Regions from separate parts of the Mycobacterium sp. NGS16 genome, predicted to be linked through region 3. Evidence: predicted binding sites of a transcription regulator. Region 3 holds the regulator's gene; each other region holds the start of a gene.
What was found. The regulator LexA, encoded in region 3, represses DNA repair genes until DNA is damaged. The targets are predictions, from matches to a motif close to CGAACANNTGTTCG.
Positions count from the first base shown of each region.

Region 1: a site for LexA is predicted at 1,934-1,947, ahead of cofD (2-phospho-L-lactate transferase). Genes of this name have one in related genera too.
Region 2: a site for LexA is predicted at 1,126-1,139, ahead of AC5Y4Q_RS09975 (HNH endonuclease signature motif containing protein). Genes of this name have one in related genera too.

Region 1 is NZ_JCALEE010000001.1:826,043-831,089, reverse strand. It holds gene AC5Y4Q_RS04115 (phosphomannomutase/phosphoglucomutase) at 1-423, opposite strand, end outside; gene AC5Y4Q_RS04110 (DUF3499 domain-containing protein) at 482-916, opposite strand; gene AC5Y4Q_RS04105 (metallopeptidase family protein) at 1,008-1,463, shown strand; gene AC5Y4Q_RS04100 (WhiB family transcriptional regulator) at 1,480-1,836, opposite strand; gene cofD (2-phospho-L-lactate transferase) at 2,199-3,191, shown strand; gene AC5Y4Q_RS04090 (coenzyme F420-0:L-glutamate ligase) at 3,188-4,528, shown strand; gene AC5Y4Q_RS04085 (NUDIX hydrolase) at 4,525-5,047, shown strand, end outside.
Region 2 is NZ_JCALEE010000003.1:59,752-64,798, reverse strand. It holds gene AC5Y4Q_RS09985 (amidase family protein) at 1-543, shown strand, start outside; gene AC5Y4Q_RS09980 (SRPBCC family protein) at 540-1,007, opposite strand; gene AC5Y4Q_RS09975 (HNH endonuclease signature motif containing protein) at 1,144-2,658, shown strand; gene AC5Y4Q_RS09970 (NAD-dependent epimerase/dehydratase family protein) at 2,687-3,679, opposite strand; gene AC5Y4Q_RS09965 (3-oxoacyl-[acyl-carrier-protein] synthase III C-terminal domain-containing protein) at 3,679-5,047, opposite strand, start outside.
Region 3 is NZ_JCALEE010000008.1:59,700-64,746, reverse strand. It holds gene AC5Y4Q_RS17295 (DUF4192 domain-containing protein) at 1-267, opposite strand, end outside; gene AC5Y4Q_RS17290 (proteasome assembly chaperone family protein) at 543-1,526, shown strand; gene AC5Y4Q_RS17285 (peroxynitrite isomerase) at 1,535-2,020, opposite strand; gene nrdR (transcriptional regulator NrdR) at 2,055-2,519, opposite strand; gene AC5Y4Q_RS17275 (LysM peptidoglycan-binding domain-containing protein) at 2,664-3,167, opposite strand; gene lexA (transcriptional repressor LexA) at 3,382-4,083, shown strand; gene folE (GTP cyclohydrolase I FolE) at 4,100-4,699, opposite strand; gene AC5Y4Q_RS17260 (helix-turn-helix transcriptional regulator) at 4,792-5,047, shown strand, end outside.

The sequences.
Region 1 (5,047 bases), on a different contig from region 3:
CACCCCGGCGATCAGCTCGTCGCGGATCCGGCCGAGGCCGGTGTCGGCGCCGACGGGCTTGGCGCCCGCCCGGCACAGCTTGATGCCGTTGTAGGCGGCGGGGTTATGGCTGGCGGTGAACATCGCGCCCGGGCAGTCCAGTGAGCCGGAGGCGAAGTAGAGCTGGTCGGTCGAGGCCAGACCGATCCGGATCACGTCGAGGCCCTGGGCGGTAACCCCGTCGGCGAACGCCGCCGACAACCCGGGCGAACTGTCCCGCATGTCGTGGCCGATCACCACCTGGCGGGCGCCCTCGTCGCCCATCAGCCGGGCGAACGCAGCCCCGACCTCGGTAACCAGGGATTCATCGATCTCCGAACCGACCAGGCCACGTACGTCGTACGCCTTGATCACACGGTGGACAGCCGCAGCGGGCCGAGACATGGACAGGGCTCCTGACGAAGTGGACTCTTGACGCTCAAGCCTAGCCCGGAACGCGCGATCAGTCCGACGGGTCGGGTAACACGCGCAGGTGACCGCGGCGCCGGCCGTTGCTCTTGCCGGGCGGACCGGGCGGTGCCAGCACCCCTTGGGCGGTGGCCGGTGCGCCCCGGGCACCGGAATCCGTCGGGCCGGCCTGCGGGTACCACCCCTTGGCGGGCGCGGCCGGCCCGGACTGGCCCTCGCGAACCGCTTCGGCGAGCGCGACCAGATCGTCTTCCTCCGGCGAGACCCAGGGGCCGGGGTGGCGGACCAGTTCCCAGCCCCGCGGGGCGGTGATCCGGCCGGCGTGGCTGAAGCACAGGTCCCACGAATGCGGCTCGGCGGCGGTCGCCAGCGGGCCGACCACGGCGGTGGAGTCCGAGTAGACGAACGTCAGCGTCGCCACCGCATAGTGCGGACACCCTGGCCGACAGCAGCGGCGGGGAACGTTCACGCCCGTGAGGCTATCGTGGCCGCGCACCGCCGTGTCGCCGGACACGCGCAAGGGGCGAGCAGGCTATGCGCAACCGTTACCATCTTCTTCCGTGATCGCCACGCGTCGGCATTGGCGCGGCCGCGAGCCTCGCGGGCCGCTGCTGCCGCCGACCGTGCCGGGGTGGCGCACCCGCGCCGAACGGTTCGACATGGCGGTGCTGGAGGCCTACGAGCCCATCGAACAACGCTGGAAGCAACGGCTATCGGCGCTCGACGTCGCCGTCGACGAGATTCCGCGGATCGCCGCCCGCGACCCCGACAGTGTGCAGTGGCCGCCGGAAGTGGTCGCCGACGGGCCGATTCCGCTGGCCCGCTTGATTCCCGCCGGGGTCGATGTGCGGGGAAATCCGACGCGGGCGCGAATCCTGCTGTTCCGCAAGCCGATCGAGCAACGGGCGAACGACAGCACCGAACTCGGGGATTTGCTACACGAAATTCTGGTGGCTCAGGTCGCCACCTACCTCGATGTCGACCCCACCGTCATCGACCCCACGATCGAGGACTAGGCCGGACGTAGCGCGCTCAGATGATGCCGCGCTTGAGGCGACGGCGCTCGCGCTCGGACAGGCCGCCCCAGATGCCGAAGCGCTCGTCGTGCGCCAGCGCGTATTCCAGGCACTCGCTGCGCACCGAGCACCGCTGGCAGATCTTCTTGGCCTCGCGGGTGGAGCCGCCCTTCTCCGGGAAGAACGCCTCGGGGTCGGTCTGCGCGCACAGGGCGCGGTCCTGCCACTGCTCATTGGTGGCCGAGGCGGGGTCGAACGGGTCGAATTCGTCGTAGTCCTCGGGTTCGGGAACCAGACTCAGATGGGGCCGGCTGCGCGCCGGTTCGGCCTCGGCCGGCGTCATTGCGGTATGGGCATGCGGTGTCCCCCCCATTACGCCCCAAAGGTGTTCATAGGACATGCTGGGCCTCCTCACCTGGTTGCGCGATCCTGATATGTCGCCCGCTTGTGCGATATTGTCCGTCTCAATTCGAACATGTGATCGAATCTCGGTCTGCGACACCGGAATCGGCTGGCCAACCGGGAAATGACACTGATGTGATTAGACACGGGTTGACTGGTCCGGTCAAGCCGAACGGCCAAATTCCTTACCATCCCGTGACCGATTTCCGACGTGTCCGAGACCGGCGAGTCCGTGTCATCTAGCCCACACCGGCCCTCCGGCGTGTCTTGCGGGGGCTGTTGGGATGCACCGCCACACCGGCCGCGGCCTCACCAAAGGTACTGTCGTGCGCTGTGAAGGTGACGGTTCTGGTCGGGGGGGTCGGCGGTGCCCGCTTCCTGCTCGGCGTCCAGAAACTGCTGGGTCTGGGCCAGTTCGGCGACGGCTCGGACGCCGAGACCGCCGCGCACGAACTGACCGCGGTCGTCAACGTCGGCGACGACGCCTGGATGCACGGGGTGCGCATCTGCCCGGACCTGGACACCTGCATGTACACCCTGGGCGGCGGGGTGGACCCGGAGCGCGGCTGGGGCCACCGCGACGAAACCTGGCACGCGATGGAGGAGTTGGCCCGCTACGGCATGCAGCCGGATTGGTTCGGCCTCGGCGACCGCGACCTGGCCACCCACCTGGTTCGCACCCAGGCGCTGCGCGCCGGCTATCCGCTGACCGAGGTAACCGCGGCACTGTGTGACCGCTGGCAGCCGGGGGCAAGGTTGCTGCCGGTGACCAACGACAGCTGCGAAACGCACGTCGTCATCACCGATCCGGCCGACGACTCGCAGCGCGCGATCCACTTCCAGGAATGGTGGGTGCGCTACCGCGCCGAGGTCCCCACCCACGGATTCGGCTTCGTCGGCAGCGAGAAGGCCAGCGCGACAGCCGAAGTCACCGAGGCGATCGCCGGAGCCGACATCGTGCTGCTGGCCCCGTCCAATCCGGTCGTCAGCATCGGCGCCATTCTCGCCGTACCCGGCATCCGGGCGGCACTGCGATCCACGCCGGCACCGGTCGTCGGCTACTCGCCGATCATCGCCGGGAAACCGTTGCGCGGCATGGCCGATACCTGCCTGAGCGTGATCGGCGTGGAGTCCACTGCGCAGGCCGTGGGCGCGCACTACGGCGCCCGCAACGCAACCGGGATCCTGGACTACTGGCTGGTGCACGAGGGCGAACACGTGCAGGTCGACGGCGTGACCGTGTGCAGCGCCCCGCTGCTGATGACCGATCCCGCCGCGACGGCCGAGATGGTGCGCACCGGGCTGGATCTCGCGGGCAAACGATGACCGAACACGGCAGCGCCGCCAAGGTCGAGATCCTGCCGGTCACCGGCCTGGGCGAATTCCGGCCGGGTGATGACCTGGCGGCCGCGCTGGCGCAGGCCGCGCCCTGGCTGGCCGACGGCGACATCGTGGTCGTCACCAGCAAGGTGGTGTCCAAGTGCGAGGGCCGCATCGTGCCGGCGCCGCACGACGCCGAGGCCCGAGATGCGCTGCGCCGCCAGCTGGTGGAGGCCGAGGCGGTGCGGGTCCTGGCCCGCAAGGGCCGCACCTGGATCACCGAGAATCGGCTGGGGCTGGTGCAGGCCGCCGCGGGCGTGGACGGGTCCAACGTCGGCGCCGACGAACTCGCGCTGCTGCCGGTCGATCCCGACGCAAGTGCCGCCGCGTTGCGCGCCGGCCTGGCCGCGCGGCTCGGGGTCGCGGTGGCGGTGCTGATCACCGACACCATGGGCCGCGCCTGGCGCAACGGGCAGATCGATGTCGCGATCGGGGCATCCGGGCTGACCGTGCTGAACGGCTACGGCGGTGCCGTCGACCGGCACGGCAACGAGTTGGTGGTCACCGAAGTGGCCGTCGCCGACGAGCTCGCCGCCGCCGCCGACCTGGTCAAGGGCAAGCTCACCGATGTTCCGGTGGCGGTGGTACGCGGGGTGTCCAGCCCCGACGACGGCTCCACCGCGGCCGCGCTGGTGCGCTCCGGCGCCGATGACCTGTTCTGGCTGGGCACCGCCGAGGCCATCGAGACCGGGCGGCGACAAGCCCAGCTGCTGCGTCGCTCGGTGCGCACCTTCTCCAGCGAACCCGTGCCGGCGGAGACGATCACCGACGCCATCGCCGAAGCCCTGACCGCCCCGGCGCCGCACCACACCCGGCCGGCGCGGTTCGTCTGGCTGCAGACCCCGAGCGTGCGCACCCGGCTGCTCGATGCGATGGCCCAGCGCTGGCGCGCCGACCTGGCCGGCGACGGCAAATCCGCGGAAGCCATCGAGGCCCGGGTGGCGCGCGGCCGGATCCTCTACGACGCCACCGAAGTCGTCATCCCGGTGATGGTCCCCGACGGCGCCCACCACTACCGGGATGAGGCCCGCACCGCCGCCGAACACACCATGTTCACCGTGGCGGTCGGCGCTGCCGTGCAGGCGCTGCTGGTGGCGCTGGCGGTGCGCGGCGTGGGCAGCTGCTGGATCGGGTCGACCATCTTCACCCCCGAGCTGGTGCGTACTGAGCTGGATCTGCCGGCGGACTGGGAACCGTTGGGCGCCATCGCAATCGGCTACTCCCCCGAGCCGATCGAACCCCGCCCGCCGGCCGCCATCGACGATCTGCTGGTGCGCCGGTGAGCACCCACGCCTCCGCTGTCGCCACGCTGACGGCTTGGGAGGCACCCGATGCCGGACAAGATGCGCTGCGCCACGCGGTCCTGGCGTTTCTGGCCGCCCGCGCCGACGCCTGTGCGCGCGAATGCGCGCCCGGCCACATCACCGCCTCGGCCCTGGTGCTCGACCACACCGGCGAACACGTGCTGCTGACGCTGCATCCGCGGGTGGGCCGCTGGCTGCAACTGGGCGGGCACTGCGAAGACGGTGACGCCGACATCGTCAACGCCGCACTGCGCGAGGCCACCGAGGAATCCGGTATCGCCGGCCTGCAGCTCGACCCGCGTCTGGCGGCCGTACACGTGCATCCGGTGACGTGCTCGCTGGGCGTGCCGACCCGGCATCTGGACCTGCAGTTCGTGGCGCACGCCCCGGCCGGCGCGCAGATCGGCATCAGCGACGAGTCGGTCGACCTGCGCTGGTGGCCGGTGGACGCGTTGCCGCCGGATGCCGATGACGCGTTGGCGCATCTGGTGGCGCGGG
Region 2 (5,047 bases), on a different contig from region 3:
GTGATCGAGCGGGACCCGGTCTATCCGGTGGCGGGCATCGCCGCCGTGCTCGCACTGTTCATGAACGGGTTCGCCCACGAGATCGAACGACTGCCGAAAACCGAACTGCTGGAACGGCGTATGCAGGCCGAGGCCCGCACCAGCCGGCTGGTGCCGGACTGGCTGGCCCGGCGCGCGGTGGCCGCCGAGCCGGCGATCACCGCCCGCTCCCAGCGCCCGATCGCCGACTTCGACATCCTGATGACGCCGGTAGTGGCGATCCCGCCGGTGCGGGTCGGCTACTTCGAGGGGTACGGCCCGACCCGCGCCATGCTGCGGATGCTGAAGTTCATCCCGTTCACCTTCCCGCAGTGCTACAGCGGCCAGCCGGCGATCTCGGTCCCGACCGGGCTGGCTGCCGACGGCGTACCGGAGGCGGTGCACCTGGTGGCGCGGGCCAACGACGAGGCGACCCTGATTTTGCTTGCCGCACAGATCGAGTCGGTGCGGCCGTGGATTCAGCGCCGGCCGCCGACCGAGGCGTTACTGTCCCAGGTCGGTTAGTTGGCCGGGTAGCGTGCACGCAGCCCCGTCAGCGTCGCCTCGATACCCGCGGCGTTGCTCTTGACCGCCCGTGTCAGTTCGTAGAACTTCCGTTGCAGCGCACCGCCGTTGCGGTAGTCGAAGGTCTCGGTGACTCTGGTCAACCCCGGCGAGAGCGCCTCGAACTCCCATCGCCAACGATGGCCGGCCGGGTGGCGCCACTCGACCAGCTCGTCGGGCTGGAGCGCGGTCACGGTGCTGGTGATGCGGTAGGGCACCCCGAACATCCTCATGTTCGTCGAAAACCTTGACCCAACCGTGATGTCGGCCGGCGCCCTGGCGTTGTCGCGGACGGTTCCCGACCCGTCCAGTTCGCGATGGCGTCGGGGATCGGCAGCCAACGCGAACAGTTCAGCAGCCGGGGCCGCAACCTCTACTGACCGGCTGACCTGCCCGGGGCCGGCGTCGACGACGGTGACTGCCACGGTGTTCCCCTTTCGGTGATGGGGTTGCGGATCGACTCTACCGAGCGCAGAGAGCTGTTTTCCTCATGGTTTTCTTAGAGCTGGGTTGCTGGATCGGACCGGTTTTCTGTCGGAGGGTCGAACTAGTGTTCGAAGTATGGGTAGGGATGCGTTCGCGGATCGGGACACCATCATGGGATGTCTCGATGAGCAGGAGGCGATTGCTGCCCGGTTGGCGCAGTGTTCGTTTGATGCGTTGAGTGCCGAGGAGTTGGTGGAGGTGCTGGCCCGCCGGGAGGCGTTGGCGTGGCAGGCGCCGGTGATCGATCATCAGATCTTGGCCCGATTGGTGGCGGAGGGCCATGGGGAGGTGTTGGCGGGGTGCTCGCTGACCAAGGCGCTCAGTGAGCGGTTGCGGATCAGCACGAAAGAGGCCCGGCGGCGCATCGAGGAGGCCGCCGAGTTGGGCCCGCGCACCGCGATCACCGGCGAGCCCCTGGAACCGGTGTTGCCGGCGTTGGCGGCGGCCCAGGCCGCCGGGCAGGTCGGCCCCGAGCAGGTGGCGATCGCGCGTAAGGCGATGGCCAAGATCCCGGCCGGGGTCACTGTGGCCGATCGGGAGCGTGCCGAGCGTGACCTGGCGCAGCTGGGCACCTTGTTCACCCCGGAAAGCTTTGGGCGCCTGGCCGCTCACTTGATCGCGGTACTGGACCCGGATGGCGACGAGCCCGACGACCGTGAACGCCAGGCCCGCCGCGGCCTGCGGCTGGGGCCGCAACGCCCCGACGGGATGAGCACCCTGTCCGGGACGATCACCCCGGAGCTGCGGGCCACCATGGAGCCGGTGCTGGCCAAACTGGGAGCACCCGGGATGTGCAATTCCGCTGATGAGCAGCCCTGCGTGTCGGGAACGCCCTCGCAGGAGCAGATCGAGGCCGATCACCGCACCCGCGATCAACGCCAGCACGATGCGCTGTTGGCCGCCTTGCGGGCGACCCTGGCGTGCGGGGATCTCGGGCAGCTCAACGGCCTGCCGGTCACGGTGATCGCCTCGGCCACCCTCGAGCAGTTGCAGGCCGCCGCCGGTAAGGCCCACACCGCCGGCGGCAGCTTGTTGCCGATTCCGGACCTGCTGCGGATGGCATCGCACGCCTACCACTATCTGACGATCTTCGACGGCCAGGGCCGAGCGTTGTGGCTGGGCCGCACCAAGCGGATCGCCTCAGCCGATCAGCGCATCGTGCTGCACGCGCGCGATCGCGGCTGTACCCGGCCGGGCTGCCCGGTGCCGGGATATTTGACCCAGGCACACCATCTGGACCGGGACTGGGCCGACAACGGCCACACCGACATTGATTCCCTCGCCCTGGCATGCGCACCGGATAACCGGATGGCCAGCGAGCAGGGCTGGACCACCCGACTCGGCGAGTCCGGCCGCGTCGAATGGATCCCCCCACCCAAACTCGACCACGGCCAACCCCGGATCAACCCGTTCCACTTCATCGAAGCCGTCATCGACTACCACCGGCCCGCCCGATCTGATGACGACGCCGACGAGCCACCCGATCCCCAGCCGCCAGATCTCGACTACGACGACTTCGACTACGACGCCGCCCTCGAAGAACTTCACCGCACCTACGGCTACGACGCCGAGTGGGAACATGCCGGCTGACAACCGCTGTCGATGGAGGCGCGTCAGGTCACCCGTCGAGATATCCGTTGTCGCGGTACCACTGGTAGCCGCTGCGCAGCGCGGTGCGGAACGGCGTGAACGGTACGCCGAGTTCGGTGCGGGACTTGGTGGCGTCGCAGTAGATCTCCGCTTTCGACAGGCGCATCTGGTGGGCGCCGATCGGCAGCCGGGGCCCCACGACGGCGCGGGCGACGCTGATCCCGGCCGCCGCCACCGGTATCGTCCAGCGCGGCAGCACGATCGAGGGACCACGGCGTCCGGTGACCTCGTTGGCGGTCGCGAACGCCTCACGGAACAGCAGGTTTTCCCCTCCCAGGATGTAGCGTTCACCGATCCGGCCCCGTTCGGCCGCGGCGATATGGCCGGCCACCACGTCATCCACCGAGACGAAATTGGTGCCGCCCGGTGCGGCGACCCGCAACCGGCCGCGTTGCGCCTCGACGATCATCGCGCTGGCGATGCGGTTGACGTCGCGCGGTCCGATGACCACCGACGGGTTGACGATCACTGCGGGCAGGCCCGCCGCGACGGCCTCGCGCAATACCGCCTCGGCGAGATGCTTGCTGTGCCCGTAGGGGAATCGGCGCGGACGGATGTTGAACTCATCGGTCTCGACCAGCTCCTGGCCGCGCCGCGGAACGCCCAGGGCGGCAATGGAACTGGTGTAGACGAACCGCTTGACGCCGGCCCGCCGGGCGGCCTCCGCCATGTCGCGGGTGCCGTCGACGTTAGTGCGGTACAGCCGGGTCTGAGTGCGGTAACGCCAGTAGTCCGACACCGCCGCAGTGTGAAACACCCAGTCGCAGTCGGTCATCGCCTCGGTCAGCGCGTCGACACCGTCGAGGACGTCACCGATGCAGGTCTGAAAGTCGAGGCCTTCGAGGGCGGCCATCGGCGAGGTCGCGCGTCGCAGCACCCGTACCTCGATGCCGCGATCGAGCAACGCTGCTACCAGGTTCGAGCCGACGAATCCGGTTCCCCCGGTGACGAATGCCCGCATCAGAACCGGTAGGTGGTGCAGCCGACCTCAACGCCGGAACCGACGGCCATGATCAGCGCGACATCGCCCGGCTTGACCAGCCCCCGCCGGCGAACGTCGGCGATCTGATAGGGCAGGGTCGAGGTGAACGGGTCACTGGCGTGGCCCTGCGCCTCCAGGTCGACGAACCGTGACCGGTCCACCCCGATCCGCGCGGCCAGGTCGTCCAGAGCGGCACCGGGCAGATACGGGGGCAACACCAGTGCGATGTCTTCGGGATCCAGCGCCTCGGCCGTCAGCAACTGCTTGACCGCGGACGGCAGGCAGCTCACATAGATCGCCGCCAGGTTCGGGTCGCGATCCACCCGCAGCCACATCCGGCCGTCGCGCTCCTGGGTGTGGGTGGCCAGCGCCCCGCGGTACTCCGGGTGGTGTTCGAAGACGAACCGGCCGAAGCCTTCCCGGCCGGGGCTGGGGCTCAGCATGATCGCCGAACCGGTCTCGGTGATGCCGTTGCGCGGGTAGCCGCTCTGCGGGGTGTTGTTCTCCACCTCGGAAGCCAGCACCATGGCGTGGCCGGTGCGGCCGGCGCCGATCATGCCGGCGGCGACATGGCAGCCGTTGAGGAAACCGACTGCGCCGTTGAGGATGTCGAACGCGAAGGTCTTGGGCGCATCCGCGGACTCCGGCTCGGCGTTGATCCCGACCTCGCCGGCCACCAGGGTGGCGACCGCCGGTTCGCTCAAGAAGTCGTCGCGGTAGATGCCGGTGTGGATCATCAGGCCGACCTGGGAAGAGTCCACTCCGCTGTCGTCCAGGCAGGCCCGGGCGGCGTCGGCGGCGAACGCGATGGAGCTCGGCGGGCCCTGGCCGTCCGGAGCGATGCCGATGCCGTCGATACGTACCCGCGGTGTCGCCGGCAGTTCCCGACGGCCGGCGGACCGTCCGGCGCGGACCGGGCGGCCGGAGTGGCCGGCCGCGGCACGCCGCATCCGGTCGGGAAGGTCGTCGAAGGTATACAGCCCGGTGCCGATGGTCTGGCCGGATCCGGTGATGGACAGCACCACGTTGTCGCCGGAGTTGATCCGGCCGGCGTTGATGTAGTCATACAGCGCGACGAAATGCGTCGTGGTGGCGGTGTTCCCGCGCTCGGCCAGGTTGCAGATGGTGTTGGCCCGACTGGCCGCGCCCGGCCCGAAGACCCGGTTGATGGTCAGGATCGCGTCGTTGATCGACGCCTCGGAGGTCTGGTGCATCAGCAGCTGATCGGCCGTCTCGGGCCGCCAGCCGTGCCGCTGCATCACCGCCGCGACGTAGGGCACCGAGTGCTTCACCGCGATCGCGGTCTGGGTGACCGAGTCGGTGACCATGATGGCGCCGCCGTGCGGG
Region 3 (5,047 bases):
GTTGCAGACCGGGCAGCGCGCGCCGGCGGCGTCGACGATCACCGCGATCGCCGCTGCCGGGGCGGCGGCCGCGGCGACGTCGGCGAGATGACCGACGGTGTCGGCGAGTTCGTCGCAGAGGTCGACCCGCAGCACCGCCCCCAGCTCGCCGCCGTCGACCGAGACCAGGATCAGAGATTTCTCCGGCACGAAGCCGAGGATGGCCGGCAGCGCCGCAATCAGCGCTCCCGGGCGATTCAGGGTGAATTCCGGTTGCTTGGTCGTCATGGCAGCAACGTTGACGACACCCACCGTCATCGGGGCGCGCCCGCGCCGGGTACGCGGCCGCTTTGTGGACGAATCGGCAACTGTGAGCCGACCCCGCGGGCCCGGCGACCGGGATTTCATCGCTGAGCGAACGGGAACCCCACCGGGGAATGCGGTCGGCGCACCCGGGTGTTTTCGATCGCATGCCCGCACCGTTTTCCGGTGCGGGCCCGACGTGAGGGAAACTAGGCGGTGCGACCCGCACCGAGATCTGCAGGAATGAGGAGGCGAAGGTAATGGCCGAGCATCCGGACACCGGTCCCGACCGGCGCCGGCACTACCAGGCCGAGCAAGGCGGCATGTACGAGCTGGAGGTCCCGGCGCCCCAGGTGACGTCGCCCGACGGCGCGGGTCCGGTCCTGATCCACGCGTTGGAGGGCTTCTCCGACGCCGGGCACGCGATCCGGTTGGCCGCCAGCCACCTCAAGGCCACCCTCGACAGTGAGCTGGTGGCATCGTTTGCGATCGACGACTTGCTCGACTACCGGTCGCGGCGACCGGTGATGACGTTCAAGACCGACCACTTCACCCACTATGCCGAGCCGGAGTTGAGCCTCTATGCCCTGCGGGACACCGCGGGGACACCGTTTCTGCTGTTGGCCGGCATGGAGCCGGATCTCAAGTGGGAGCGTTTCATCACCGCTGTGCGGCTGTTGGCCGAGCGGCTCGGGGTTCGGCGGACCATCGGGTTGGGCACCATCCCGATGGCGGTTCCGCACACCCGGCCGGTGACGCTGACCGCGCACTCCAACAACCGCGAGCTGATCACCGATTTCACCCCGTGGATCGCCGAGGTCCAGGTGCCGGGCAGCGCCTCCAACCTGTTGGAGTACCGGATGGCCCAGCACGGCCACGAGGTGGTCGGGTTCACCGTGCACGTGCCGCACTACGTGTCACAAACCGACTACCCCGAGGCGGCCGAGGCGCTGCTGCGGCAGGCGGCCCAGACCGGCTCCCTGCAGTTGCCGCTGGCCGAACTCAGTGCAGCCGCGGCCGATATCCGGGCCAAGATCGATGAACAGGTCGAGGCGAGCGCCGAAGTGGCGCAGGTGGTGGCGGCACTGGAACGCCAGTACGACGCGTTCATCGCCGCGCAGGAGAACCGCTCGTTGCTGGCCCGCGACGAGGATCTGCCCAGCGCCGATGAACTCGGGGCCGAGTTCGAACGGTTCTTAGCCCAGGAGGCGAAGAAGGACCGGGGCGACGACGACACGCCGTGACGGCCGGCCTATCTCGTTCGTCGCAGCGCAGCGGTGAGATGGTTCTGCGCCGGTTGGCCGACCGCGCCCATGTCCAAGGTGTAGGACAGCTCGTCGCCGGCGAGGCGGTAGTGGCGGCGCAGCGCTGTCACCTCTTTGGCGGTCGGCGCCAGCCCGATCGTCGGCGCCGACATCTCGAGTTCGATGCCGTCGGCGGTCACCGCATAGCTGCCCACCTCGATCTCGGTGATACCGCTGGGGTGGGCCAGCACCCATTCGATCCGGCCGGGCTGCGGCACCCGTAGGTATCCGGTCTCGGCGTGCAGTGGCAGACCGTCGGCGGCCGACTTCGTCTTCTGGCCGTAGACCAGAAACGGTTTGCCGACGTGGGAGAACACCACCTCTTCGAGGTAGTCGAACGACGTGATCGTGGGATACACCCCCGAGCCCCGGCCAGACCAAGTGCCCAGCAGCGGTGCCAGCTCCACAAGATTCGGGTGCAGGTCGGGTGCCATGGGGCCAGCGTAGTGCGGCATGGCGCCGCGAGCCTCAACCGGTGCTGGGCACCTGCCGGTGTTCGCGCAGCGCCTCGATCTCCCGCTCGAAGTCGGCCGCCGACGAGAAGGACCGGTAGACCGAGGCGAATCGCAGGTAGGCCACTTCGTCGAGTTCGCGCAGCGGGCCCAGAATCGCCAAACCCACCTCGTGGCTGGGAATCTCCGGTGAGCCCGCCGCGCGCACCGCGTCTTCGACCTGCTGGGCCAACAGGTTGAGCGCGTCATCGTCGACATGGCGGCCCTGGCAGGCCCGGCGCACCCCGCTGATGACCTTCTCCCGGCTGAACGGCTCGGTGACGCCGCTGCGTTTCACCACGGCCAGCACCGCGGTCTCCACGGTGGAGAAGCGACGACCGCATTCCGGGCAGGACCGGCGGCGGCGAATGGCCTGACCTTCGTCGGTTTCGCGGGAATCCACCACCCGGGAGTCTGGATGGCGACAAAACGGGCAATGCATGGCCGCTCCTTCGCCGTGCCGAGAGCCGGACACCCGCACGCGCTGAGGCGATCCGGACCACTGGGACAACTGTGAGCGTACCTGCGCGGGTGCCGGGCGGCGCGCCGCAGTAGCCGCAGGCCGCGGCCGGCCGGGCATCAACGGTCAGCCGATCGGCGCGATCAGCGGCTGGCCGGCGTCCACCGCCGCCGATTCCAGACTGTTGAGTTCGCGGATCCGGTCGACGACCTGCGCGGTCGGCGCATCGGGCGCGACCCGGGCCGCCAGGCGCTGCAGGCTCTCGCCGCTTTGCACCCGCACCACGCCCAGCCGTTCGGGCACCGCGGGGGCGCCGCCGCCGGCCATCGCCGCACCGAACTGGGCGATGAGCCCCAGCCAGACCGTGATCCCCGCTGCGATCAGCGCCAGCACCACTGTGGTCACCGGAGTGATGGGCTTGACCGGCCGTGGGCGGTGCGCCGTGCGCGACATCAGCACCCCGGCGCCGTGGTGCCGCAGCGGCGCCCCGCCCGGGCGCGACCGGGCGAGGCGCACGGGACGGGTCTGGACCGGGTGGGCGCGGCCGGACGTCCCGGCAACGCGATGCGCCCGGACCCGCTCGGGCCGGGCCGGTTCGAACGTCGGGGCGATCGTGTCGATGAGCATCATGTGCGGTTCTCCCTCACTCGGCGTCGGCGACCGGTATTCGCTCGACTGTTCGAATCATAATCGATTGTATGTTCGATGTCCGAACATGTGATCGATTCGTTGTCGAATAGGCTAGCGGTGCCCACCGACAAGTCTCGGCCGCGTTCGAACGCTCGCGCGACATACCTCGAACACATGTTTGATTAATTGCGGCGATGCGACTACATTCGCCTTCATGAGCGATAGCAGCAAGACGGCGGCCCCGGGACCTGCAGCTGTGCCCGATTCACCGCTGACCGCCCGGCAGCGCACCATCCTCGACGTCATCCGCGCCTCGGTGAACGAGCGGGGCTATCCCCCGAGCATCCGGGAGATCGGGGACGCCGTCGGGCTGACCTCGACTTCCTCGGTCGCCCACCAGCTACGCACACTGGAGCGCAAGGGCTATCTGCGGCGCGACCCCAACCGGCCCCGCGCCGTCGACGTCCGCGGCCCCGAGGAATCGGCCGGGCCCTCAGACGCGGCGCCCCGGACCGACTTCGCCGGTTCCGACGCGCTGCCCGAACCCACCTTCGTCCCGGTGCTCGGCCGGATCGCCGCCGGCGGGCCGATCCTGGCCGAGGAAGCGGTCGAAGATGTCTTCCCCCTCCCCCGCGAACTGGTGGGAGACGGAGAGCTGTTCCTGCTCAAGGTGGTCGGCGAGTCGATGGTCGACGCCGCGATCTGCGATGGCGACTGGGTGGTGGTGCGTCAGCAGAACGTCGCCGACAACGGCGACATCGTCGCCGCGATGATCGACGGGGAAGCCACCGTCAAGACCTTCAAACGGGCCGGCGGTCAGGTGTGGCTGATGCCGCACAATCCTGTTTTCGACCCCATTCCGGGTAACGACGCGGTCGTGCTGGGCAAGGTCGTCACCGTCATCCGCAAGGTCTGAACCGCGGGCCCGTCGGCTATCCGCCGATTCCGACCAGCGAGAAGAACTCCTGCCGGGAGCGGGCATCGGTGCGCAGCGTGCCCAGCAGCGTCGAAGTCACCGTGGTCGAGCCGGTGGCGTGTACCCCACGCAACGTCATGCAGGTGTGCTCGGCGCGGATCACCACCCCGACGGCACGTGGCTGCAGGTGGTCGGTGAGCCAGTCGGCCACCTGTTTGGTGAGACGTTCCTGCACCTGCGGCCGGCACGCGAAGTAGTCGACCACCCGGGCCAGCTTGGACAGGCCGAGGATGCGGTCACCGGGCAGGTAACCGACACAGGCGCTTCCGGTGAACGGCAACAGATGGTGTTCGCAGATCGACCGGAACGGGATGTCACGGACCAGCACCAGCTCGTCGTAATCCTCGTCGTTGGGAAAGGTGGTGGCCTCGAACGGCTTCGGAGTGAACATCTCGGCATAGGCTCGCGCCATCCGGCGGGGGGTGTCCGCAAGCCCCGCCTCGGTGGTGGAGACGCCCAGCGCCTGCAGAAACGCCGCGGCGGCCTGTTCGGCGGCATCGAGGTCCGGCACCGGCCGATCGACCAGCCGCAGGTCCGCGTAGACGGCTACCGACATCGCACTCTCCCCCATCGATTTGTCCGCGTTGGGCCTTAGCGTGGCGGCACGCAACCCTATTTGTCAATATTTTTTGGTGTTACATTGGGACGATGAGCACCCCTCCCCGCGGCGGCCTGGATCCGCTAGCCGGGTTGAGCGCGCTGGACGATCCGGTGCGGCAGCGGCTCTACCAGTACGTCGCCTCGTCGGATGAACCGGTGGCTCGCGAAGACGCCGCGGCCGCGGCGGGCATCAGCCGCACCCTGGCGGCCTACCACCTCGACAAACTGGCTGAGGTGGGGATCTTGGCGGTGAGTTACGCCCGGCCCGCCGGCCGATCCGGGCCCGGCGCCGGGCGCCCGGCCA